Regions from separate parts of the Streptomyces sp. NPDC058697 genome, predicted to be linked through region 1. Evidence: riboswitches for the same ligand, from Rfam matches in the RefSeq annotation. Region 1 holds a riboswitch; each other region holds the start of a gene.

Region 1 (7,781 bases):
CGGCGACGACCCCAAAATGCGGATCGTCCCCTTCCGAGGCGAGTACTACACCCTGGCCCGCCCAGACCTGGTCAACGGCCTCGTCTATCCCGTCCCGGACCCGGCCTTCCCCTTCCTCGGCGTCCACCTCACCCGGGGCATCGACGGAAGCGTCCACATCGGCCCCAACGCGGTCCCGGCCCTGGCCCGCGAGGGCTACGACTGGCGAACCGTACGCCCCCGCGAACTGGCAGAGACCCTCACCTGGCCAGGCTCCTGGCGCATGGCCCGACACCACTGGCGCTACGGAGCCGGCGAAGTACACCGCTCAGCATCGAAGCACGCCTTCACCAACGCGGTCCGCCGCCTGCTCCCGGCCGCCACCCCCGAAGACCTGATCCCCACCACCGCAGGCGTCCGAGCCCAGGCAGTCCTACGGGACGGCACCCTCCTGGACGACTTCCTGATCCAGGAATCCCCGCGCACGATCCACGTACTCAACGCCCCCTCCCCCGCAGCCACAGCCTCCCTCCCCATCGGTCGAGAGATCGCAGCCCGAGCCCTCAGATCAATGACCACCACCTGAGCCCAGAAGACGGACGGCGGGAGAGGGACCCACGAACAGAAGGGGCCGTGCCGGTACGTCGCAGTCCGCCGCATACAGCTCCTCCCAAAAACGGTTCCCTCCAATCCCACAGCCGTACACCCGGCAAGCGGCGGACTCGACGTACCGGCACGGCCCCGCCCCACAACGGACCGCACAACCACCCCCCACCCCCACCCCGTAAAATCGACGCACTGTGTCTGACTCCTCCACGCCCCGAACCCCCCGCCCAAAGGGCGAACCCCGCTTCCCCGACGGCCCCCGCCCCGACCCCGCCGGCTCCCACTTCGAGCGAAGAATCCGCAGCTTCCAGCCCCGAAGAAGCCGAGTGACCCAGGGCCAGGCGGACGCCCTCCAGCGCCTGTGGCCCAAGTGGGGCCTCGACATCGACGGCCGGCACCCCCTCAACCTCAGGGACCTCTTCGCCGCCGACATCCCGGTCGTCCTGGAGATCGGCTTCGGCATGGGCGAGGCCACCGCACAGATGGCCACCGAGGACCCCACCACCGGCATCCTCGCCGTGGACGTCCACACCCCGGGCCAGGGCAACCTCCTGAACCTCGCGGACCGAGCCGGCCTGTCCAACCTCCGCGTGGGCAACGGCGACGCGATCATCCTGCTCCGCGAGATGCTGACCCCGGACTCCCTCGACGGCCTGCGCGTCTATTTCCCGGACCCCTGGCCCAAGAAGCGCCACCACAAGCGTCGCCTGATCCAGCCGGAGTTCCTCACCCTCGCCGCGTCCCGCCTCAAGCCGGGCGCACTGCTGCACTGCGCGACGGACTGGGAACCGTACGCCGAGGTCATGCTCGAAGTCCTCACCGCGCACCCGGACTTCGAGAACACCCAGCCGGACGGCGGCTTCGCGCCACGCCCCGACTTCCGCCCCCTGACACGTTTCGAGGGCCAGGGCCTGGACAAGGGACACGTGGTGAACGATCTGCTCTTCCGCCGCGTACGGCATACCGCGGACAGCGAGTAGGCCCGCACAACACACAAAGTACGGGCCGAAGGCTCCACAAGGCGGGCGAACCACACCACGCACCGCCCCCGCCCCCCGCGCCCGCGCCCGCCGCGCCCCCCGAGCCCCCAAGCCCGGACAGGGCGCTCTCGCGGCCCACGCCCCTCCCTCGTTAGGGTCTTTGTCATGGCCACCGGTCCCCCGTTCCCACCGCACCCCGGCTACCCTCCCGGCATCCCCGCCGGAGGCGCCGCGCACTGGTGGCAGCGCAAGTGGGTCCGCTACACCGCCCTGACCGCCCTGCTCGCCCTCTCCGGACTCGTCATCCTGGCCCTGGTCCGCAAACAGACCGGCACCGAGGGCTTCCTGGTGGGCCTGGGCCTCGCCGTACTGCCCGTCCCGCTCCTCGTCGCCGCGTTCCGCTGGCTGGACAGGGTGGAGCCGGGCCCCTGGCGCAACCTCCTCTTCTCCTTCGCCTGGGGAGCCTGCGCCGCCGCACTCATAGCCATCGTCGCGAACAGCTTCGCGACGAGATGGATAGCGACGGCGACGGCGGACCCGTCCAGCGCCGACACACTGGGCGCGACGGTCATAGCGCCGATAGTCGAGGAGTCGGCGAAGGCAGCAGCCGTCTTACTCGTCTTCCTGTTCCGCAGAAGGGAGTTCACGGGGATCCTCGACGGCGTGGTGATAGCCGGCGTCACGGCGACGGGCTTCGCGTTCACCGAGAACATCCTGTACCTCGGCACGGCGTTCGGCACGGACCAGCTCAGCGGCGGCAGCGGCATCGCCTCCGTCACGGCGGCGACCTTCTTCGTACGCGTGATCATGTCGCCGTTCGCGCACCCGCTGTTCACCGTGCTCACGGGCATCGGCTTCGGCATCGCGGCACTCTCCGCGGACCGCCACCAGGTCCGCCGCGTACTGCTCCCGATCATCGGTCTGCTGCTCGCGATGGGCATGCACGCGATGTGGAACGGCTCGTCGACGTTCGGCGAGTACGGCTTCTTCGCGGTCTACGCGGCCTTCATGGTCCCGGCTTTCGGCCTGCTGACGTGGCTGGTGATCTGGACCCGCCAGCGCGAGCTGGGCACGATCCGCTCAGAGTTGCCCGCGTACGCGCTGGCGGGCTGGCTCACGGCCCCCGAGCCGTTCGTCCTGGGCTCGATGAAGGCAAGGCGGCTGGCCCGCGAGTACGCCACGCACCACGGCGGACGCGCGGCGGGCAGGGCGGTCGCGGAGTACGAGGCGTACGCGACATCGCTGGCGTTCCTGCGCCACCGGGGCCGCAAGGGCCGCGCGGGCGCAGACTTCGTCGTACGGGAACGGGAGCTGCTCCACGAACTGTGGACGCGCCGCGAACCGGCCCGCCCGGCGCTCCTGTACGCGGCGCGGGCGACGGCTCCGGCACCGGTGGCACCGCAGTGGCAGGGCTACCCAGCGCCAACGCCGTACACATACAACCCGTACCGCTCTTAAAGGCGCAACCGCACCCCACCCCCAACCTCAGCCAGAACCAGAACCCGAACCCGAACCCGAACCCGAGCCGGAGCCGGAAGCAGAAGTCAGCCTCCCCAACTCCCCCTCCGTGAGGACAAGCCCGGCCACCCCCAGCAAAGCCGGAAGCTGCTCCACCGTACGGGCGCTGGCGATGGGCGCGACGACGGTCGGCCGGGAGGCGAGCCAGGCGAGAGCCACGGTGGCGACCTCGGCCCCACGCTCGCGCGCGACCTCGTCGAGCGCGGCCAGCACCCGCTGCCCCCGCTCCGACTCCAGATGCGCCCCCGCCGACCCGGCCCGCGCGCTGTCGACCACGGCACCCGCCCGGTACTTGCCGGTGAGGAAGCCCGAGGCGAGCGAGGAGTAGGGGACGACGGCCAGACCGGCCCGGGAGGCGACGTCACGGAGCGGCCCCTCGTACGAGTCGCGGGAGACGAGGTTGTACCGGGGCTGCAGCGCGACGTACCGCGCGAGGCCCTCGCGGTCGGAGAGGTCGAGGGACTCCTGAAGGCGCTCGGGCGAGAGGTTGGACGCGGCGATGGCGCGTACCTTGCCGGCGCGGACGAGCTCGTCCAGGGCCGTGATGATCTCCTCGACCGGCACGGAAGGGTCGTCGAAGTGGGTGTAGTACAGGTCGATGTAGTCCGTCCGCAGCCGCCGCAGCGACGCGTCGGCCGCGGCCTTGATGTTCACCCCGGACAGACCCTTGTACCGGGGGTGGGCCCCGACCTTGGTGGCGACGACGACGTCGGCGCGGTTGCCGCGCGCGGCGAGCCACTCGCCCAGGACGGTCTCCGACTCACCGCCCTCGTTGCCCGGCACCCAGGCCGAGTAGGTGTCGGCGGTGTCGACGAAGTTCCCGCCCGCGGCGGTGTACGCGTCGAGCACGGCGAAGGACTGCGCCTCGTCGGCGGTCCAGCCGAAGACGTTGCCGCCGAGGGAGAGCGGGAAGACGTCGAGGTCGGACGAACCCAGCTTGCGGAGAGAGGTCATGGGTAGCTCAACGGCCGTACCGGACGGCCGTATTCCGAACCTGAGAACCTCTCGGACCCGCCTTACCGTAAGGCGGGTCAGCCCGTCCTACGGAGTGAGCCCCTTGCCCCGCAGCCACGCCATCGGGTCGATGCCGTCGCCACCGCTGGTGTGGACCTCCAGGTGGAGGTGCGCCCCGGTGACGTTGCCGGTAGCGCCCACGCGGCCGATGATGTCGCCGGTGGCCACCTTCTGGCCGACGCTGACACCGATCGACGACTGGTGCGCGTACCAGACCTCCGTACCGTCGTCGAGCGTGAGGACCGTGCGGTAGCCGTACGAGCCGTTCCAGCCGGCCTCGGTGATCGTGCCGCTGTGAACGGCCTTGATCGGGGTACCCGTAGGAGCGGCGAAGTCCAGACCGGTGTGCTGACCGGACGACCACAGCGCACCGGACTGCCCGAAGGTCGAGGTGATCGTGTACGAGGAGGTGGGCAGCGTGAACTGCTTGGCGAGCTCGGCGAGGCGTGCAGCCTCGGCCTTCTCCTTGGCCTCCTGGTCCGCCTTCTTCTTGGCGGCGGCGACCTTGGCCTCGGCCGCGTCCCGCTCCTTGGCGGCCAGCGTGGCCGCCTTCTTCGCGGCGGCGGCCTCGGCGGCCGCCTGGGCCTCGCGGTCCACCTGGTCCTGCTGCTGCTCGGCCTGGAGCATGATGCGGGCGCGCAGCGCCTCGCCCGCGTCCGAGTTGCCCTCCTCGGCGTCGGCGGCGGTGAGGCCGACGGCGGTGATCGGGGTGCTGGAGCCCTTGGGGGCGTCGTCGTCCGAGAACGGCGAGCCGACGTTCGGCAGGTCGGGGATCGAGATCGACACCGGGGGCTTGCCGGTCTGCGCGGTGGCCATGCCACCCGCACCGACGGCGGCTATGACACCGACGCCCAGAACGGTCGAGCTACGGGCGAGTCCTCCGCCGCGCTGCTTGGAGACGCGGTGCCTGCCGCGGACGGGAAGGACGGTCTCCGCGCTGGGATTCCAGACGTCCCACGTCTCCTCGTCCTTGCGGGCGCCGTATGCGAAGGTGTCGGGCTTCTTCTCACCCGAGGGCTCACCCGTCAACTCATCCGGCACGAACGAGGGTGTGGGGGCAGACCGGTTGGACGCCACGTAGGCGCACTCCTTTCCTTCCTTCTCGCCTACCGGGTTAGCTGACGGGTTCGGAGCAGGAAGGTCTCCTACGCGCGTCAACCGCGGTGCGCTACACCGCGAAGACGAGCGATTCACCCCAAGTGGTGGTTCCCCGGTTCCCTTGCGGGATTCGGCGCGTGCGCACGGAGCCGACTCTTGTGACGGCTGGGACGACCGCGCTGCGTTATCGAACGTTAATAGACCCGGGCACCGGATTCCAAGCTGTTCCTGATGATCGTTAAGGCTCTTGGCCTGGACTTACAGGTCATGAGCGGGGTAAATCGGGCGAGTTGATCGTCATTCAGGAACGGGAGCCCTGTTGATGGTGCGTCAGTTGTTGAGCGGAGGGATTCCGTTCGACTACCAACGGTGATAAAGGTCGCCGCAAGAGCGATCTATCTCACGGCCGCCGCACCGCGAGCAGTGCCATGTCGTCGGCGGCCCCGCCCCCGGTGTGCCGCAGGACGTCGTCCAGTACCGCGGAGAGCAACTCGTCGGGCCCGGGAAAGACCCGCCCGGACAATTGCCGCGCCGGATCGAAGAAGACGCCTCGCCGGTCCCGCGCCTCGGACAGCCCGTCCGTGTGGAAGAGCAGCATGGCCCCGCCCGGGAACTCCTCCTCCTGCGCACGGTCGGGCCAGGCCCCCAGCTCCCCCGTCCCGAGCGGCAGCGCGGGCTCCGCCGCGCCGAGCGTACGTACCTCTCCGTCGCCGTACAGGAGGAGGGGCCCGGGGTGGCCGCGGTTCACGAGGCGTACGACGGGGGTGCCGTGCGGGATCTCGGCGAGCACGGCGGTGGTGAAGTCCTCGAAGGCCGCGATGATGTCGCGCCGGACGCCTTCGCGCGCGAGCGCCCGCTCCAGCCGCTGGGCGACCGCCTCCAGACTCGCCTCCTGATCGGCGGCCTCCCGGAAGGCACCAATGAGTACGGCGACGACGGCGACCGCTCCCATGCCCTTGCCCCGCACGTCGCCCACGAGGAGCCGTACGCCGTGCGGGGTGTCCTGCACGGCGTACAGGTCGCCCCCGATGAACGCGCCCTCCTGTGCGGCCTCGTACCGTGCCGCGATCTCGAGGCCGCCGATCCGCGCCGCCGGTTCGGGCAGTACGGCCCGCTGGGCGGCCTCCGCGACCTCGCGGGCGGTGGCGAGGCGCGCGTTGCCGCGGGCCACGAGCCGGTTGATGCCGACGGCGAGCGCGGCGGCCGTGGCCACGGTGAGGATCTCGGTGACCGCGCTCGCGTCGAAGGCGAACCTGAGGTGTACGAGCGCCATGGCCGCGGTCGCCACGATCCCCGTCCACACGGTGGCGCCGAGCGAGAAGAGGGGAGCGGCGATGAGTGGTGCGGCCGTGAAGAAGGGGGCCGCGGTGAAGTCCTGCGGGGTGAGGAGGTCGTAACAGGCACCGGCGACGATCAGCAGCGCCGGCAGTGCGCGGACGAGGCTGCGCTGATACCGGGCGGTCCTCTCCGCGGGCTCGACGCGCACCGGCTCCTGCTCCTCCACCTGTCCAGGCTTCCGGGAGCCTGGACGGCGGGCGAGCGGACGGGGACCGGGCGGGTGAAAACACCGGGGAAAACGCCCGAGGAGAACAAGTGGGGGAGAACAAGTGGGAGAAACAGCTGCGGAAAACGCCTGGGGCCGGAATCCTGATCGGATTCCGGCCCCAGGCCTTCAGTAGCGGGGACAGGATTTGAACCTGCGACCTCTGGGTTATGAGCCCAGCGAGCTACCGAGCTGCTCCACCCCGCGCCGTTAAGACCACTGTACGCCATCCGCGGGACCCAAAGCACACGCGTTGATGTCGCCCGCGCTTAACCGGGTGGTTTGGCATGAAAAATTCCGTTCGGCGGTGCGGATCGGCCCCGCGCATCGGCCGTACCGACGGAAAACGGCCGGTCAGGCCAGATGACGGTTGGGCGCCTTCGCGTCGGCCTCGTACTCCGGGAGCACCAGGACGTCGGCGCCGGCCGCGGCCAGCAGCCCGCTCCCGTCCGCGCCCGCCACGAAGGTGTCCGGCTCCCGCCAGGCGGTCACGACCCTGCGTACGCCCGCGTCGAGGATCAGCCGGGCGCAGGGCGCGGGCCGGGACGCGCGGCGGGCGCACGGCTCCAGGCTGCTGTAGACGGTGGCGGTCGCGAGCCGCGGATCACCCGGCTCGATCTTGGCGAGGGCCGCCTCCTCGGCATGGGACACGGGGTCGGACTCGCGGGAGTACCCGCGGGCCAGCTCCGTACCGTCGGCCGCGACGACGACCGCGCCGACGCTGAACGCGGTCCGCGAGGGCGGACACTCGGCGGCCAGTTCGCAGGCGAGCGCGAGCCATCGGTGGTCGGCGGCGGAGGGTACGGCCCCGGTGCCGGGCGCGGTGGGGACGTACCGCATGAGGACGACGTCCCCCACGGGCCGCGTCTCGACCAGCCGCAGGCGGTTGCGGGGCCCGCCCGGGTAGTCGCCGGGCCCGAACAGCCGGGGCGCGTCCGGCTCGCCGACGACGAGGGGCGCGAGGGCGAGCTGCAGTTCGTCGGCGAGGCCCTGGCGGAGGAGCTGGGTGTGGACGCGGCCGCCGCCCTCGACCATGAGTCGCC
Region 2 (7,781 bases), on a different contig from region 1:
CCCGACAACCGCGCGGTGCTGGTCTACGAGCCGACCGTCGCCGAAGAGGCCCAAGAGACCGACGCCGCTGACGACACCGACGAGGAGGCGGCCAAGTGACCGAGCTCGCCACGATGGAATTCCACCCGCAGCCCCAGGCCGGCGAGGCCAGGCCCTGGGCCTTCCCGGCCCCCGAGCGCGGCGCGCTCGACAACGGCCTGACCCTGCTGCGCTGCCACCGCCCCGGCCAGCAGGTCGTCGCCGTCGAGATCCTCCTGGCGGCCCCGCTGGAGGCCGAGCCGAAGGGCCTGGACGGCATCGCCACGATCATGGCGCGTGCCTTCACCGAGGGCACCGACAAGCACTCCGCCGAGGAGTTCGCCGCCGAGCTGGAGCGCTGCGGCGCCACCCTCGACGCGCACGCCGACCACCCCGGCGTACGGATCAGCCTCGAAGTCCCCGTCTCCCGGCTCCCCAAGGCGCTCGGTCTGCTCGCCGACGCCCTCAGGGCACCCGCCTTCGAGGACAGCGAGATCGAGCGGCTGGTGCGCAACCGGCTCGACGAGATCCCGCACGAGACCGCCAACCCGGCCCGCCGCGCCGCCAAGGAGCTCTCCCGGCAGCTCTTCCCGGCGACCTCGCGCATGTCGCGTCCGCGCCAGGGCACCGAGGAGACGGTCACCGCGATCGACTCGGCGGGCGTCCGCGCCTTCTACGAGAAGCACGTACGCCCCGCCACCGCGACCGCCGTGGTGGTCGGCGACCTCACCGGCGTCGACCTCGACGCGCTGCTCGGGGACACGCTCGGCGCCTGGACGGGATCGCAGGCCGAGCCCCGCCCCATTCCGCCGGTGACCGCCGACGACACCGGCCGCGTGATCATCGTCGACCGTCCCGGAGCCGTCCAGACGCAGCTGCTCATCGGCCGCGTCGGCGCCGACCGGCACGACCGTGTGTGGCCCGCCCAGGTGCTCGGCACGTACTGCCTCGGCGGCACCCTCACCTCGCGTCTGGACCGTGTCCTGCGCGAGGAAAAGGGATACACCTACGGTGTGCGGGCGTTCGGCCAGGTGCTGCGCTCCGCGCCGGACGGGACGGGCGCCGCGATGCTCGCCATCAGCGGCTCCGTGGACACCCCGAACACCGGCCCGGCGCTCGACGACCTCTGGAAGGTGCTGCGCACCCTCGCGGCCGAGGGCCTCACCGACGCCGAGCGCGACATCGCCGTGCAGAACCTCGTGGGTGTGGCGCCCCTGAAGTACGAGACGGCGGCCGCCGTCGCGGGCACCCTCGCCGACCAGGTCGAGCAGTACCTGCCGGACGACTTCCAGGCGACGCTGTACCAGCAGCTCGCCGCGACCGGCACCGTGGAGGCCACCGCGGCCGCGGTGAGCGCCTTCCCGGTGGACCGTCTGGTGACCGTCCTCGTCGGTGACGCCGCGCAGATCGAGGAGCCGGTCCGCGCCCTCGGAATCGGCGAAGTCAGCGTCGTGACGGCGGAGTAGAGCGGAGTAGAACAGCACCCCTCCATGGCGAACCCAGGTGACTGAAGAGTCGCCTGGGTTCTCCTTTTGCCCGGACTTCGGCAGTCGATCGGTGAGTTGTCCGTATTGGTGGAGAGGCTGCCCGTCTGCCCTGTGGCATGCGCTACAAAACCCTTGATCCGTTTGTTGATTGAAAGACGCCCCGCTTAGCGTCGGTCCGGCTGTTCGTCAGGCAGTGCGCCGCGCCCGCGGCACCGGACAGTCATCGCCGAGTCCCCGTACGGCGCGAGCCAGGGGAGCCGGGGACCCATACGCAGTCCCTGGGGTGAATCGGACGCCCTTCCCGAAGGGTGTCCGTAGGAGACCTTCCTGCTCCGAACCCGTCAGCTAACCCGGTAGGCGAGAAGGAAGGAAAGGACCAGCCACTTCATGGCGTTCACCCGCGCCACCGGGAAGCACCGTCGTCCCAGCCGCATGAAGCGCACGACCAACCGGACCGTCGGCGTCGCCGCACTCGCCACCACCGGTGTCGTCGGCACCCTGGCTGCTCCCGCATTCGCCGCAGAGAGCCCCGCCGAGCAGACCCTGACCCAGGCGATCACCATCGGCGACTCGGTCGCCGACCAGATCGACGCCCAGGCCGCCGCCCAGCAGCAGGCCGCCGACGAGACCGCCGCCCGCGAGAAGGCTGAGGCCGCCGCCAAGGAGCGTGCCAAGGAAGCCGCGGAGAAGGCCAAGAAGGAGCGCGAGGTCAAGGCCCGCGCAGCCCGGGCGGCCGAGCGCGAGCGCCTGCTGAAGTCGTACACCGCGCCCATCTCCGGCTCGTACGTCTCCACCGGCTACAAGGCCGGCGGCGCTGTCTGGTCCTCCGGCAGCCACACCGGCATCGACTTCCACGCCGCCAGCGGCACCACCGTGCACGCGGTGGGCGCCGGTACCGTCGTGGAGGCCGGCTGGGGCGGCGCGTACGGCAACCAGGTCGTCATCAAGATGAACGACGGCACCTTCACCCAGTACGGGCACATGTCGTCCCTCGGTGTCTCGGTCGGCCAGACGGTCACCCCCGGCCAGCAGATAGGCCTCTCCGGTGCGACCGGCAACGTCACAGGGGCGCACCTGCACTTCGAGGCGCGGACGAGCGCGGAGTACGGCTCGGACATCGACCCCCTCGGGTACCTCCGCCAGCACGGCGTGAACGTCTGACGGCGGGCGACAGCCTGCGCAACAGCTGAAGGCCCCGGCTCATCGAGCCGGGGCCTTCGCGCGGTTCTGATCACTTCCTGATGGCTTCTCGGCCACTTCTCGGCCGACTTTGCACCGGACGACTGCCTGTTCAGAAGCCAGGTGTGTCCAAAAAATATCCACGGATTCCGGTCCGCCATCGGAATTTCCCGCTCTCTGCAATAGAGTCACCGAACAGGCGTCAATCGACCGCGTTTCGCGGGGGTTAAGGCGGAGGTCCGGTCATGCGTATTCCCGCGCACTCGGTATGCACGGCGATCCGTGACGACATCGTCGCGGGTGTCTACGAGCGCGGCGGCCGGCTCACCGAAGAACTGCTCGCGCGCCGGTACGGAGTCTCGCGGGTCCCCGTGCGGGAGGCTCTGCGCACCCTGGAGGCGGAAGGCTTCGTCGTCACGCGCAGGCACGCGGGCGCGTGCGTCGCGGAACCCACCGAGCAGGAGGCCGCCGACCTCCTGGAGATGCGCACGCTGCTGGAGCCGCTGGGTGCCGCGCGCGCCGCCCAGCGCCGCACCGAGGCGCATCTCAAGGTGCTGCGCGGCCTGGTCAGGCTGGGCCAGGAGCGGGCCAGGAGGGGCAACAGCGAGGATCTGCGCTCGCTCGGGGGCTGGTTCCACGAGACGCTCGCACAGGCCTCCGGAAGCCCCGCGCTCACCTCCACGCTCGCCCAGTTGCGGCACAAGATCGCCTGGATGTATTCGGTCGAGGCGCCCGCCCACCCCGCCGAGTCCTGGGCCGAGCACGGCGCCATCGTGGACGCCGTCGCGCGCGGCGACAACGACCGGGCCAGGGCGATCACGGCACTGCACACCGAGCGGGCGATGGCCGCGCACCGGCTGCGCTTTCCCGGCGGCGGTGACCGCGCGGAGCGTGTGAGGACTTCGCAACATCCCGTAAACACGGCGGGCCTGCGGTATTAACAGTGGCGCCGTATACAAAGAGGGTTATTCGCAGGGGTCTATTTCTGCTGCCCCTATTTTCCACGTGCCCGGAATTTCCGCGCACGTGATTTCCGCATGCGCGGAACCCGGTGTGCGGAACTCGGCGCGCGGGCATGAAAAAGCCCGGAAGATGCCCGATGATGCGCCGGAAAGCCGCGCACCGACGTGACGTACGGACAAAACGGCGGCGCGGTCGCGCGAAAACGGCGGTGTCACGTACACACACCGCGCCGCGCGACGCACGCGCGGACGGAAACGGCGGAGCCGCGTCACCCTGTATGGGTGGACGCGGCTCCGCCGTACGTGGTTCGCGGGATCAGACGGTCTCGGGGAGCTCCTCAAGGCCCTCGGCGACCAGCTTCGCCAGGCGGTCGAGCGCGGCGTCCGCGCCCTCGGCGTCGGAGGCCAGGACGATCTCCTCGCCACCCTGGGCGCCCAGGCCGAGAACCGCGAGCATCGAGGCGGCGTTGACGGGGTTGCCGTCGGCCTTGGCGATCGTCACGGGGACGCCGGAGGCCGTGGCGGCCCGGACGAAGATGGAGGCGGGACGGGCGTGAAGGCCCTCGGCCCAGCCGACGTTGACGCGGCGCTCAGCCATGTGATGCTGCCCTTCAGGTGTCTCACGGTTGTCTAGACCATTGTTCCATATCGTGAAGCGTGCCCCGGGCGGCCGCGGATTCCGGGCCCGGGGCGGCTTCGGTCCCCCAAGACTGCCTCGCGCCCCTGCCGGACGCGAGCCCGCCGTCGCCGGGACGTGAACCCCTTGGAGGCGAACCCGGGGACCTGAGCCCGCGACCGAACCCGGGACATGAACCCCCGGGACGACGACCGGCCGTTGTCGGACCCGAGCCGTACTCTGGGCCCCATGCAGACCTCGCCGGACCGGCACGAGTACCCCGCTCACTGGGAGGCCGACGTCGTGCTGCGCGACGGCGGCACCGCGCGCATCCGGCCCATCACGGCCGACGACGCCGACCGCCTGGTCAGCTTCTACGAGCAGGTGTCCGACGAGTCGAAGTACTACCGCTTCTTCGCGCCGTATCCGCGCCTGTCCGCCAAGGACGTCCACCGCTTCACGCACCACGACTTTGTGGACCGGGTGGGACTCGCGGCCACGGTCGGCGGCGAGTTCATCGCCACCGTACGCTACGACCGCATCAACGCCGACGGCCTCCCCGCCTCCGCACCCGCGGACGAGGCGGAGGTCGCCTTCCTCGTGCAGGACGCCCACCAGGGCCGCGGCGTGGCGTCGGCCCTGCTGGAGCACATCGCGGCCGTCGCCCGTGAGCGCGACATCCGCCGCTTCGCCGCCGAGGTGCTGCCCGCCAACAACAAGATGATCAAGGTGTTCACGGACGCCGGGTACCAGCAGAAGCGCCACTTCGAGGACGGCGTCGTACGCCTGGAGTTCGACCTGGAGCCCACCGACCGTTCGCTCGCCGTGCAGCGCGCGCGGGAGCAGCGGGCCGAGGGGCGCTCCGTGGCCCGGCTCCTGGCGCCCGGCTCGGTCGCCGTCATCGGCGCGGGCCGCACACCCGGGGGAGTGGGCCGCAGCGTCCTGGAGAACCTCCGCGAAGCGGGCTTCACCGGTCGCCTGTACGCCGTGAACGGGGCGCTTCAGGAGAAGGAGCTCGGCGGAGTGCCGGCGTACGGCTCCGTCCGTGACATCCCCGAGCCCGTCGACCTCGCCGTCGTCGCTGTCCGGGCCGAGCGCGTCCCCGAAGTCGTCGCCGAGTGCGGTGAACACGGGGTGCAGGGGCTCGTCGTGGTCTCCGCCGGGTACGCCGAAAGCGGCCCCGAAGGCAGGGAGCGCCAGCGCGAGCTCGTGCGCCAGGCGCGTACGTACGGGATGCGGATCATCGGACCGAACGCCTTCGGAGTCATCAACACCTCCCCGGACGTGCGGCTCAACGCCTCGCTCGCACCGGAGATGCCGCGCGCCGGGCGGATCGGCCTGTTCGCCCAGTCCGGTGCCATCGGCATCGCGCTGCTGTCCCGGCTGCACCGGCGCGGCGGCGGGGTCACCGGGGTGACCGGCGTGTCGACGTTCGTCTCCTCGGGCAACCGCGCGGACGTGTCCGGCAACGACGTCCTTCAGTACTGGTACGACGACCCCGACACCGATGTCGCCCTCATGTACCTCGAATCCATCGGGAACCCGAGGAAGTTCACCCGCCTCGCGCGGCGCACTGCGGCGGCGAAGCCACTGGTCGTCGTCCAGGGCGCTAGGCACGGCGGGGCCGCGCCCCAGGGGCACGCCGTCCGGGCCACCCGGCTGCCGCACGCGACGGTGTCGGCGCTGCTGCGGCAGGCCGGCGTCATCCGGGTGGACACGATCACCGAGCTGGTCGACGCCGGCCTGCTCCTGGCGCGCCAGCCCCTGCCTGCCGGGCCGCGGGTGGCGATCCTCGGGAACTCCGAGTCCCTCGGACTGCTGACGTACGACGCGTGCCTCGCCGAGGGGCTGCGGCCGTCGCCCACGGTGGACCTGACCACGGCCGCCACGGCCGAGGACTTCCGCGTTGCGCTGACGCACGCGCTGGCCGACGACGCCTGCGACGCCGTCGTGGTCACCGCGATTCCAACGGTGGGGGAGGCCTCCACGGCCGACGCCGCCCTGGCCGAGGCGCTGCGCTCGGCCTCCGCCGCCGCTCCCGCCAAGCCGGTCCTCGTGGTCCACGTCGAGCTGGGCGGCCTCGCGGAAGCGCTGTCCGCGGCCGCCAGCACCGCGCCCCAGGCGGCCCCCGCAGCACCCCCGTTCGCCGGCAGCAACCACCCCATCCGCCCCGCGGACCGCCCGCCGACGGTGGCGGAAGTCCCCGAGGCCGAGGCCGACTCCCGGCTCATCCCCGCCTACCCCGCCGCCGAGCGGGCCGTCCGAGCCCTCGCCGAGGCCGTGAGGTACGGCCAGTGGCGGCGCGAGGCCACCGACCCCGGCCGAGTCCCCGAGTACGAGGACATCGACGAGAAGGGCGCCGCCGAGCAGATCGACGGCCTGCTCGGCGACGGCGGCATGGGCGGCCTCACCCTCGGCCCCGACGACACCTGCGCCCTGCTCGGGCGGTACGGCATCGACGTCCGCCGTGCCCTCCCCGCGCCCACCCCCGACGAGGCCGTAGCCGCCGCGGAGCGCCTCGGCTACCCCGTGGCGCTCAAGACCACCGCCCCCCACCTGCGCCACCGCGCCGACCTCGGCGGCGTACGCCTTGATCTGGCGGACGAGGAGCAACTGCGCCGGGCGTACGCCGAGTTGACCAGCCTCTTCGGGACGCCCGAGGAGCTGCGCCCGGTGGTCCAGGCGATGGCACCGCGCGGAGTCGACACGGTCGTACGGGCGGTCATAGACCCGGCGGCCGGAGCGGTGCTCTCCTTCGGGCTCGCCGGGGCCCCGTCGGAGCTGCTCGGAGACACCGCGCACCGGCTGATTCCGGTCACTGACCGGGACGCGGCCTCGCTGGTCCGGTCGATCCGGACCGCACCGCTCCTCTTCGGCTGGCGGGGCTCGGCGCCGGCGGACGTCGTGGCCCTGGAGGAACTGCTGCTGCGCCTGTCACGCCTTGTCGACGACCACCCCGAGGTCGTCTCCGTGTCCCTGGAGCCCGTCGTCGTGGCCCCGCACGGCCTGAGCGCGCTCGGCGCCTCCGTACGCCTCGCGCCGCCGCCGGCCCGCGACGACCTCGGTCCACGCACGCTTCCTGTGTACTGAGCGGTGCCTCGCAGTCAGTGCGCCCCCGTAGGATGGACGTCATGGCCAAGACCAGTACGACGACCCAGGGGCTGCGAGCGGCGATCGAGCGCAGCGGCTACTACCCGGCCCTCGTGGCCGAGGCTGTGGAGGCCGCTGTGGGCGGCGAGCCCATCCGGTCGTATCTGGTCCATCAGGAGACGACGTTCGACGCCAACGAGGTGCGTCGGCACGTGACGGTGCTCGTCCTCACGGGAAACCGTTTCATCGTGAGCCACACCGACGAACAGGCGGCGGACAGCACGTCCCCGACGCCGTACGCGACCACGTCGACCGAGTCCGTGAAGCTTGGCCGGATCTCGTCGGTGGTTCTCAGCCGGGTCGTCGCCAATCCGGAGAAGTACGTTCCGGGGACGCTGCCCCGCGAGGTCGTTCTCACCATCGGCTGGG
Region 3 (7,781 bases), on a different contig from region 1:
ACCGCCGAGGGGCAAGGGGGCTTCCCCGCGATCACCCGGCCGCGAGACGGTTCGGCCTCACCCACAAAGAAGCGGCGGGGCTCCCCCGACGTCACCCGTCAGGGAAGCCCCACTCCTCCACGGACATTCGGGCCACCGGTCGAGACCGTCGGTGGAACCGCGGCCCGCCACCGAAGGCCCTTAAGCCCTCGGACCTTCAAGCCACCGGCTCGATCCGCATCTTGATGTCGCCGGGCGACAAGCTCCCCTTCGCCACCACGCGGTCCCCGGAGGACTCCCCGCGCAGTCGCCGCCCGATCCACGGGACCAGGTACTCGCGCGCCCAGTGGATGTTGTCGCGCCGCATTTCGAGCGTGCCGCGCGGCGGCAGCGGGGGCCACGGCTGGTCGGGATCCGCGGGCACTTCCAGGCCGAGGACCTGGCCGGCGCGCAGGGCGACCCGCGTGTGTCCCTCGGGCGACAGATGGAGCCGGTCGCCGTCCCAGGCCCGCCGGTCCTGGATGGTCTTGAGGGACCACAGGTCGAGCACGGGACAGCCGTACCGGTCGGCGATGGACCGGATATGGAGGTTGTACGTGGCGATCTTGCCGCGCATGTGCTTGAGCACGGGTACGCCACGGGTGTCGAAGCCGGTGGTCACGAGGACCGTGCCGACGGCCGACGTGAGGTCCGCGACGGCGCGCTCGAAGCGCTCCGCGACCTCGTCGGGATCGGTGCCCGGCCGGATGATGTCGTTGCCGCCCGCGCAGAAGGAGACCAGGTCGGGCGCGAGTTGCTTCGCGCGCGTCAACTGGTCCTCGACGATCTGGTCGAGGAGTTTCCCGCGGACGGCGAGGTTGGTGTAGTCGAAGTCGCCCTCGGGCCGGCGGTCCGCGAGAAGCACCGCGAACCGGTCGGCCCAGCCGACGAACGCCCCGTCCGGGCCAAGGTCGCCGACGCCCTCGGTGAAGCTGTCCCCCACCGCCACGTACGACCCGATCACTGATCTGTTGTCATTCTTCGAATCGTCTGCCACATCGGGCCATGATTCACCTTCGGGTGTGAGCTACGCGACCGTAGGAAGGGGTTGACGCGCGGTGAGATAAGCCACTCGTCAAGTGTTGGTCAATCCCGGAATAAGGCGCTCGATCAGGGATGTTGTCGCAGCTCTCGCACCCTGTCGACACATCGCCCGGCCATGCCACAGAACCGAAACACCGAAGGCCGGACCCCGGGGATCACAGGGTCCGGCCTTCGGAGACGAGCGGAGTGGTACGCCGCGTGGGCGTGCCCGGCGTCGGGTCAGATGGAGACGCCCTTGCCGCGCAGGTAGGCCAGCGGGTCCACGTCCGAGCCGTAGTCCGGGGTGGTGCGGATCTCGAAGTGCAGGTGCGGGCCGGTGACGTTGCCCGTCGCGCCGGAGAGGCCGACCTGCTGGCCCCCGGTCACGGCCTGTCCGGCCGAGACGGAGAGGGAGGACAGGTGGGCGTACTGGGCATAGCGGCCGTCTTCGAGCTGGATGACGACCTGGTTGCCGTACGCGCCGCCCCAGCCGGCCGAGACGACCGTGCCCGCGCCGACGGACTTGAGGGACGTGCCGGTCGGGACCACGAAGTCGACGCCGGTGTGGTACCCGCTGGACCACATGCTGCCCGACATCTTGTACGGGGTGCCGACGCTCGCGCCCGCGACCGGCAGCGTGAAGCCGGCGGCACCGGCGTCGTCCGCGGCCTTGGGAGCGGCGGCAGCCTTGGGAGCGGCAGCCTTGGGGGCCGCCTTCTTCGCGGAGGACTGGGTGGCCTTGGAGGCGCCGGAGTCGGAGCTCGAAGTGGCGGCGGCCTTGCCGATCGAGAGCTTCAGGCCCGGGTGGATGAGCGCCGGGTCACCGCCGATCGCCTTGCGGTTGTCCTCGTACAGCTTCTTCCAGCCACCGCTGACGTTCTGCGTGCCGGCGATCTTCGACAGGGAGTCGCCCGCTCGCACGGAATAGGTCTTGGCCGCGGCCTTCTTCGCCTCGGCCTTCTTGTCGGCGGCGGCGGGCGCCGATTCGGCGGCCTTGCTCGCGACATTCGAGACGCTCGCCACGGAATCGGCGGCGGACTGCGAAGTCGCGGCCTGCGCTCCGGTCGCGCCGAGCAGCGGAAGGGCGAGCGCCGCGCCGCCGGTTCCGGCGACGGCTATGGAGCGGGTGAAACGCTGGGACTTGGGACGGCGGTGCTTACCCTTCGCGGGCATGGCGAATTCCTCTCCGGCGCCTGCGAGGTGAGCTGTCGGGTGCGAGCTGGAGATGCCCGGCCGTGTTTGCGCACGACTTAACCCCTAGCCGTTCCGGAGACCGGAACAGGCGTTCTACCTGTGGGTCCCCCGCTCCTGCCGTGTACGGGTGGGTGAGCGGATTCCGGGCGGCGGCAGGATTGGGCGTCCGTCCGGATTGGTGGCGAACGTAAGCGACATGAAGACGCAGTAACAACCTTTGGGGTTTCCTGTGTGCCCCGTTCTCTTGATCCCTGACCGAAATGACGGTCACGCTGCGTAAAGCAGGGATCTCCCCCGTTTGTTAAATCCCTGAAAACGCAGCTGAATTACGTGAACATGGCAACAGCGGACCGTCACGAATATGACGCTGCTCACGGAGTGCCGTTCCAGGAGCCTTTATTCCAGAGCGAGTTGGATTTAAGGCTCCATTACGGACACAACAGTCACATGCGACGCAGCCGGAAAACTGCCGCATCAAGGTCACCGTGCAGCCCCGTCCGCAACCCGTGATGCAACAGCACCGCCCCGCGGTGGACTTCGCCCGTTTCGAGGCATTCGTACGCCGCTGCCGGGTCGAGTCCGCGCAGCCGCACCGGAGCGACCGGCTCGCCGTAGTGCTGGGCCTGGAGCCACGCGAGGACGACGACCTCGCCGTCACGCGTGTACTGCACGGCGCTCAGGCCACCCTCCGGCGCCCGCAGCCGGTAGAGGTCCCCGCCCTGCACGACGGGCCGGATCTCCTTGTAGAGCTCCACCCACGTCCGCGCCTCGGCCAGCTCCTCGTCGCTCCACCGGGTCAGGTCGCCGCCGACACCGAGCACTCCGGCCATCGCGCTCACGAAGCGGAAGCGCAACGAGCTGACCCGGCCGTTGAGCTGGGTGTTCGGGCTGTCGGTGACCCAGGCGGCCATGGTCCGCGCGGGATGCACCTGGCTGAAACCGTGCTGGATGGCGAGCCGGTCGAGCGGGTCGGTGTTGTCCGAGGTCCACACCTGGTCCGTACGCGCCATGATCCCCAGGTCGATACGGCCGCCGCCGCCCGAGCAGGACTCGAAGGCGACGCCCGGGTGGGCCTCCCGCAGCCGGTCCAGGAGGCGGTACAGGGCGTGCACATGGTCCACCCAGAGCCGCTGCGGGTAGGCCTCGCCGGGCCATCCCGCATCCGTGAAGCAGCGGTTGAAGTCCCACTTCACATAGTCGATCGGCGCGCTGGAGAGCAGCGTGTCGAGCTGCTCCCACAGGTACTCCTGGACGTCCTCGCGGGCGAGGTTCAGAACGAGCTGATTGCGTAGCTCCGTCCTCTTTCGTCCCGGTTGGAACTGCACCCAGTCGGGGTGCGCGCGGTACAGCTCGCTGTCCGGATTGACCATTTCGGGCTCGACCCAGATCCCGAACTGCATCCCCAGCGCGTGCACCTCGTCGGCGAGGGGCTTGAGGCCGGCCGGGAAGCGGTCGGGGTTGGGCGTCCAGTCGCCGAGCCCGGCCCGGTCGCTGGTGCGCGCCCCGAACCAGCCGTCGTCGACCACGAACAGCTCGACCCCCATCTCGGCGGCCCGCCGCGCCAGCACGCCCTGCTGCTCCTCGGAGATGTCGAACTCCGTGGCCTCCCAGGAGTTGTAGAGCACCGGTCGGTGCTGGTCCGCGTCCGGGATCACGTACGCGTGCTGGTAGGCGTGCCAGGCGCGGCTCGCGCCGCCGAATCCGCCGTCGCTCCACAGCCCCGCGAAGACGGGTGTGACGAAGCTCTCCCCCGGCTCCAGCCGCAGCAGCCCCGAGTCGTCGTACCCGACCCCGCCGGTGATCTGCACGCGCGCGTCCGGGAGTTGGGCCACGGCGATCCGCCAGGTGCCCGACCAGGCGAGGGCGCAGCCGTAGACCTCGCCCCGCTCCTCGGTGGCCGCTCCGTCGGCGTCCAGGGCGACCCAGGGCAGGTGCTGGTGCGAGGTGTGCCCGCGGCGGCTGCCGATGACCTTCTCACCGTAGGTGAGTTCGGAGCGTACGAGCCGGGACTCCGCCGCCCACCGCCCGTGCAGCTGGGACAGCCGCCAGCCGTCGCGCTGCGGCAGCGTCCAGGCCGCGGAGTCGGCGCGCAGCACCTCCAGTGCGGGCCCTTCGTTGGCGAGGGTCACCCACCGCTCGACGACGTCGGTCCCGGCCCGCATCCGGTAGTGCAGCGTGATCCCGAGCCCGGAGTCGGAGAACCGCAGCCGCAGCTCGTCACCGTCCGCCTCGTACGTCTCGAAGCGCCATTCCGTGCCGCGCCGCTCGTCCGTCCGCACGGAGAGGGCGGGCCGTACGAAACGGGGGCCGCCCTCCACCGGATACTCCTCGTGCCCGTCGAGGGTGGCCTCGAAGGCCCAGTACTCCGGTCCCGGGCCGGCGGCGAGTGCCTCGGCGTCGGCGAGCGCGATACGCGGACCCCAGTGCAGATGCAGCAGCGCGTCGTCCTCGCCGAGCCGCAGGGCATAACTGCTCGCCGGGCCCGAAAGAAGCCACGTACGACCGTCTTCGCCGATCTCCAACATCAAACCCTCACAGATCCGAACAGGCACGCTCAATCATCAACATCATTATGTGCCGCGTACCTCCCCGGCAACGCCTGTGGACAACTCATTGGCGTACGAATCGATGTCGTATCGTCGAGAACGCACTTCGTCGACGAGCCGCGTCGGCAGCCGAATGGGAGGAGCCCCCGTGACGCAGCAGGTCCCGTCGACCGAGCCCGAGCTGGCTGGAGTGCGCAACTTCCGTGATGTGGGCGGCCTGCCGACGGTGGACGGCCGACGGGTGGCGTACGGACGGCTGTTCCGCAGCGGCCATCTCGCGCATGCGACGGAGTCGGACGCCGAGTTCCTCGCGTCCCTGGGCCTGCACACGATCTTCGACTTCCGCAATGCCGCCGACCAGAAGCTGGAGGGTCCGGACATCGAGCTGCCCGGCGTGCGGAACGTGAACCTTCCGCTGACCGACCCGGCGCACGGCGCGGAGTTCTGGACGATGGTCCGCGACGGCGATCTGGACCAGCTGCGCTCGATCCTCGGGGACGGCAAGGCGGCGGACCGGATGATCGGTTCCTACCGCGCGATAATCAAGGAGCGCACGGCCGAGCACCGCCAGGTGCTGCACTCGATGGCCGAGGACAGCGTCCCCGCCCTGATGCACTGCGCGGCGGGCAAGGACCGCGCCGGCATCTCCATCGCCGTGACGCTCCTCGCCCTCGGCGTCGAGCGCGAGGCCATCGTCGCGGACTACCTGGAGTCGAACGCGACGCACCGCCGCTACAAGGTGCACCGCAGCAAGTCCTCCGCCTCGGCGTACTCCCCCGAGGTGATGGAGCTGCTCAGCCCCCTCTTCGACGCGCGCGCCGAGTACCTGGAGGCGGCGTTCGACACGATCGAGGAGAAGTGGGGCGGCGTGGACGCGTATCTGGAGCAGGGCCTGGGCGTGACCCCCGAGATCCGGGAGCGCCTGCGGGAGCGGTTCCTCGACTGACCGGCTCCCGCCGACCGACCCGGCACCGCGGACCGCCCCCGTCTCCCGCTCCTCAGAGACGGCTGCTGCTACTGCCCCTGCGCTCCGAGCGAGAACAGCAGGTAGATGAAGGCGGCGAAGATGTGTCCGACCGCCACGTAGATGATGAGCCGCACCCACAGAGCGCGCGGGAACTTCTCCTCCATGTCCTTCATGACGTCTCTCCGGGGGTCGTCGGCCCGAGGCACAGGGTGGCCGTGGGGCTCTGCAGCAGGGTGTGTACGAAGAGGAGCTCGGCCCCGTCCCGGTCCGCGGCGGCGATCCGGTGCGGGGTCAGCGAGTCGAAGTGCGCGCTGTCGCCGGGCGCGAGGACGTGTGCGGTGTCCCCGAGGCGCAGCCGCAGCCGCCCCTCCAGGACGTACAGCCACTCCTCGCCGGGGTGGACCCGCACGATGTCTCCCTGCGCCCCGTACGGGACGTGCACCCGCAGGGACTGCATGCCACGGCCGGCCGCACCGGCCTGCCAGTACGTCCAGCCGGCGGCCTGGGTGGGCTCCATGTCGGCGGCGCGCACGACGGCGTCCCGCTCGGCGACCGTCTCGCCGAGCAGCTCGGAGACGGTCGTACCGTAGATGCGGGCCAGTGCGAGCAGCATCGGCAGCGAGGGCTGGCGCTGTCCGGTCTCCAGACGGGACAGATGCGCGGGCGAGAGCCCTGCGGTGCGGGCCGCGGACTCCAGGGTGAGGGAGGCACGGCGCCGCAGTGCACGCAGCTGGGGCGCGACCGCGGGCAGCTCGTCGGCCGCCCCCGGCTCGGAAGGGCTCGTACCCTCGACAGGGTTCATGTCCTCCATTGAGCCGGAGACTTACCTCTGAGGCAAATTTCTTACCTCAGAGGCAAAAGCGACCGGTTCCGGGGCGACAAGACCGGTCCGCGGCAGAGGAACCTAACGGTTGGCGACCGCCTGTTTCACCAGCGTCTTCCCGAAGTCCCACATCAGCCCGCCCCCGCTGTGCGCGTCGTCCATCACCGCGGTGAAGGCCTCCACGAACCGGTCCACGTCCCGCTCCCCGACGACCAGTGGCGGGATCAGCTTGATCACCTCCAGATGGTCGCCGGAGACCTGGGTGAGGATCCGGTGCCGTTGCAGCAGCGGCACGACCACCATCTGGGCGAACAGCCCCTTCCGCGCGGCCTGCAGCATCGTCCAACGGCTGCGCAGCTTCAGCGACTTGGGCCGCCCGAACTCGATGCCGATCATCAGCCCACGGCCGCGCACATCGCTCAGCAGCTCGTACTTGTCGACGAGCGCCGCGAGCCGGGACTTCAACTGCTCCCCCGTGGCCCGGGCGTTGGCGACGATCTGCTCGTTCTCCATGACCGAAAGGACGGCGAGTCCGGCCGCCATGGCCTGCGCGTTGGCCCCGAAGCTCGCGGAGTGCACGAGGACGCGGTCCATGGTCGAGTAGACCTTCTTGAAGATCCAGTCCTTGCCGAGCGTCGCCCCGACCGGGACATAGCCGCCGGACAGCGCCTTGGCCACACAGACCAGATCCGGCTCCACACCCTCCTCGTGCTGGTAGGCGTAGAAGTCCCCGGTCCGCCCGAGGCCCGTCTGCACCTCGTCGGCGATGAGCAGTGCCTTGTGCTTGCGCAGCAACTCCTGTGCGCCGCGCAGATATCCGGGCGGCGATTCATGCACGCCCTTGCCCTGGATCGGCTCGACGATCAGCGCGGCGACGTCGCCCTTCTTCAACTCCCTTGCCAGCGCGTCGAGATCGCCGAGCGGGACGGCCGTGTCGGGCAGCAGCGGGGCGAAGCCGTCCCGGAAGCCGTCCTCGCCGTTCACGGACAGGGACCCGGTGGTCAGACCGTGGAAGGCGTGCGTGCAGTACAGAACGCGCGGCTTTCCGGTCGCGTACCGGGCGAACTTCAGCGCGGTCTCGACGGCCTCCGTACCGCTGTTGCCGAAGAACACCCGGTCCAGATGCGGACTGTGCGTGAGCAGCTTCTCCGCCAGCAGCCCGGGCAGCGGCTGGCAGTCGAAGCGGGTGAGGTCGGCGAGCTGGGCGTCG

The links. A riboswitch is a leader RNA that binds a small molecule or an ion and turns the genes downstream of it on or off. The one in region 1 is predicted to bind cyclic di-AMP.
Positions count from the first base shown of each region.
Region 2: linked by a shared signal. The riboswitch ahead of ACFWXQ_RS08485 (M23 family metallopeptidase) and the one ahead of ACFWXQ_RS22115 (M23 family metallopeptidase) in region 1 are both predicted to bind cyclic di-AMP.
Region 3: linked by a shared signal. The riboswitch ahead of ACFWXQ_RS04250 (peptidoglycan DD-metalloendopeptidase family protein) and the one ahead of ACFWXQ_RS22115 (M23 family metallopeptidase) in region 1 are both predicted to bind cyclic di-AMP.

Region 1 is NZ_JBHXSU010000009.1:19,392-27,172, forward strand. It holds gene lhgO (L-2-hydroxyglutarate oxidase) at 1-565, shown strand, start outside; gene trmB (tRNA (guanosine(46)-N7)-methyltransferase TrmB) at 780-1,565, shown strand; gene ACFWXQ_RS22105 (PrsW family intramembrane metalloprotease) at 1,731-3,023, shown strand; gene ACFWXQ_RS22110 (aldo/keto reductase) at 3,051-4,037, opposite strand; gene ACFWXQ_RS22115 (M23 family metallopeptidase) at 4,125-5,174, opposite strand; cyclic di-AMP (ydaO/yuaA leader) riboswitch at 5,186-5,341, opposite strand; gene ACFWXQ_RS22120 (PP2C family protein-serine/threonine phosphatase) at 5,596-6,699, opposite strand; tRNA gene ACFWXQ_RS22125 (tRNA-Met) at 6,872-6,945, opposite strand; gene ACFWXQ_RS22130 (dihydrofolate reductase family protein) at 7,093-7,781, opposite strand, start outside.
Region 2 is NZ_JBHXSU010000003.1:125,093-132,873, forward strand. It holds gene ACFWXQ_RS08475 (pitrilysin family protein) at 1-99, shown strand, start outside; gene ACFWXQ_RS08480 (M16 family metallopeptidase) at 96-1,484, shown strand; cyclic di-AMP (ydaO/yuaA leader) riboswitch at 1,720-1,880, shown strand; gene ACFWXQ_RS08485 (M23 family metallopeptidase) at 1,893-2,666, shown strand; gene ACFWXQ_RS08490 (GntR family transcriptional regulator) at 2,930-3,625, shown strand; gene ACFWXQ_RS08495 (HPr family phosphocarrier protein) at 3,963-4,244, opposite strand; gene ACFWXQ_RS08500 (GNAT family N-acetyltransferase) at 4,512-7,352, shown strand; gene ACFWXQ_RS08505 (DUF5998 family protein) at 7,394-7,781, shown strand, end outside.
Region 3 is NZ_JBHXSU010000001.1:1,004,236-1,012,016, forward strand. It holds gene ACFWXQ_RS04245 (SGNH/GDSL hydrolase family protein) at 197-982, opposite strand; gene ACFWXQ_RS04250 (peptidoglycan DD-metalloendopeptidase family protein) at 1,282-2,214, opposite strand; cyclic di-AMP (ydaO/yuaA leader) riboswitch at 2,219-2,383, opposite strand; gene ACFWXQ_RS04255 (alpha-galactosidase) at 2,679-4,760, opposite strand; gene ACFWXQ_RS04260 (tyrosine-protein phosphatase) at 4,930-5,727, shown strand; gene ACFWXQ_RS04265 (DUF6126 family protein) at 5,796-5,921, opposite strand; gene ACFWXQ_RS04270 (helix-turn-helix domain-containing protein) at 5,918-6,550, opposite strand; gene ACFWXQ_RS04275 (aspartate aminotransferase family protein) at 6,653-7,781, opposite strand, start outside.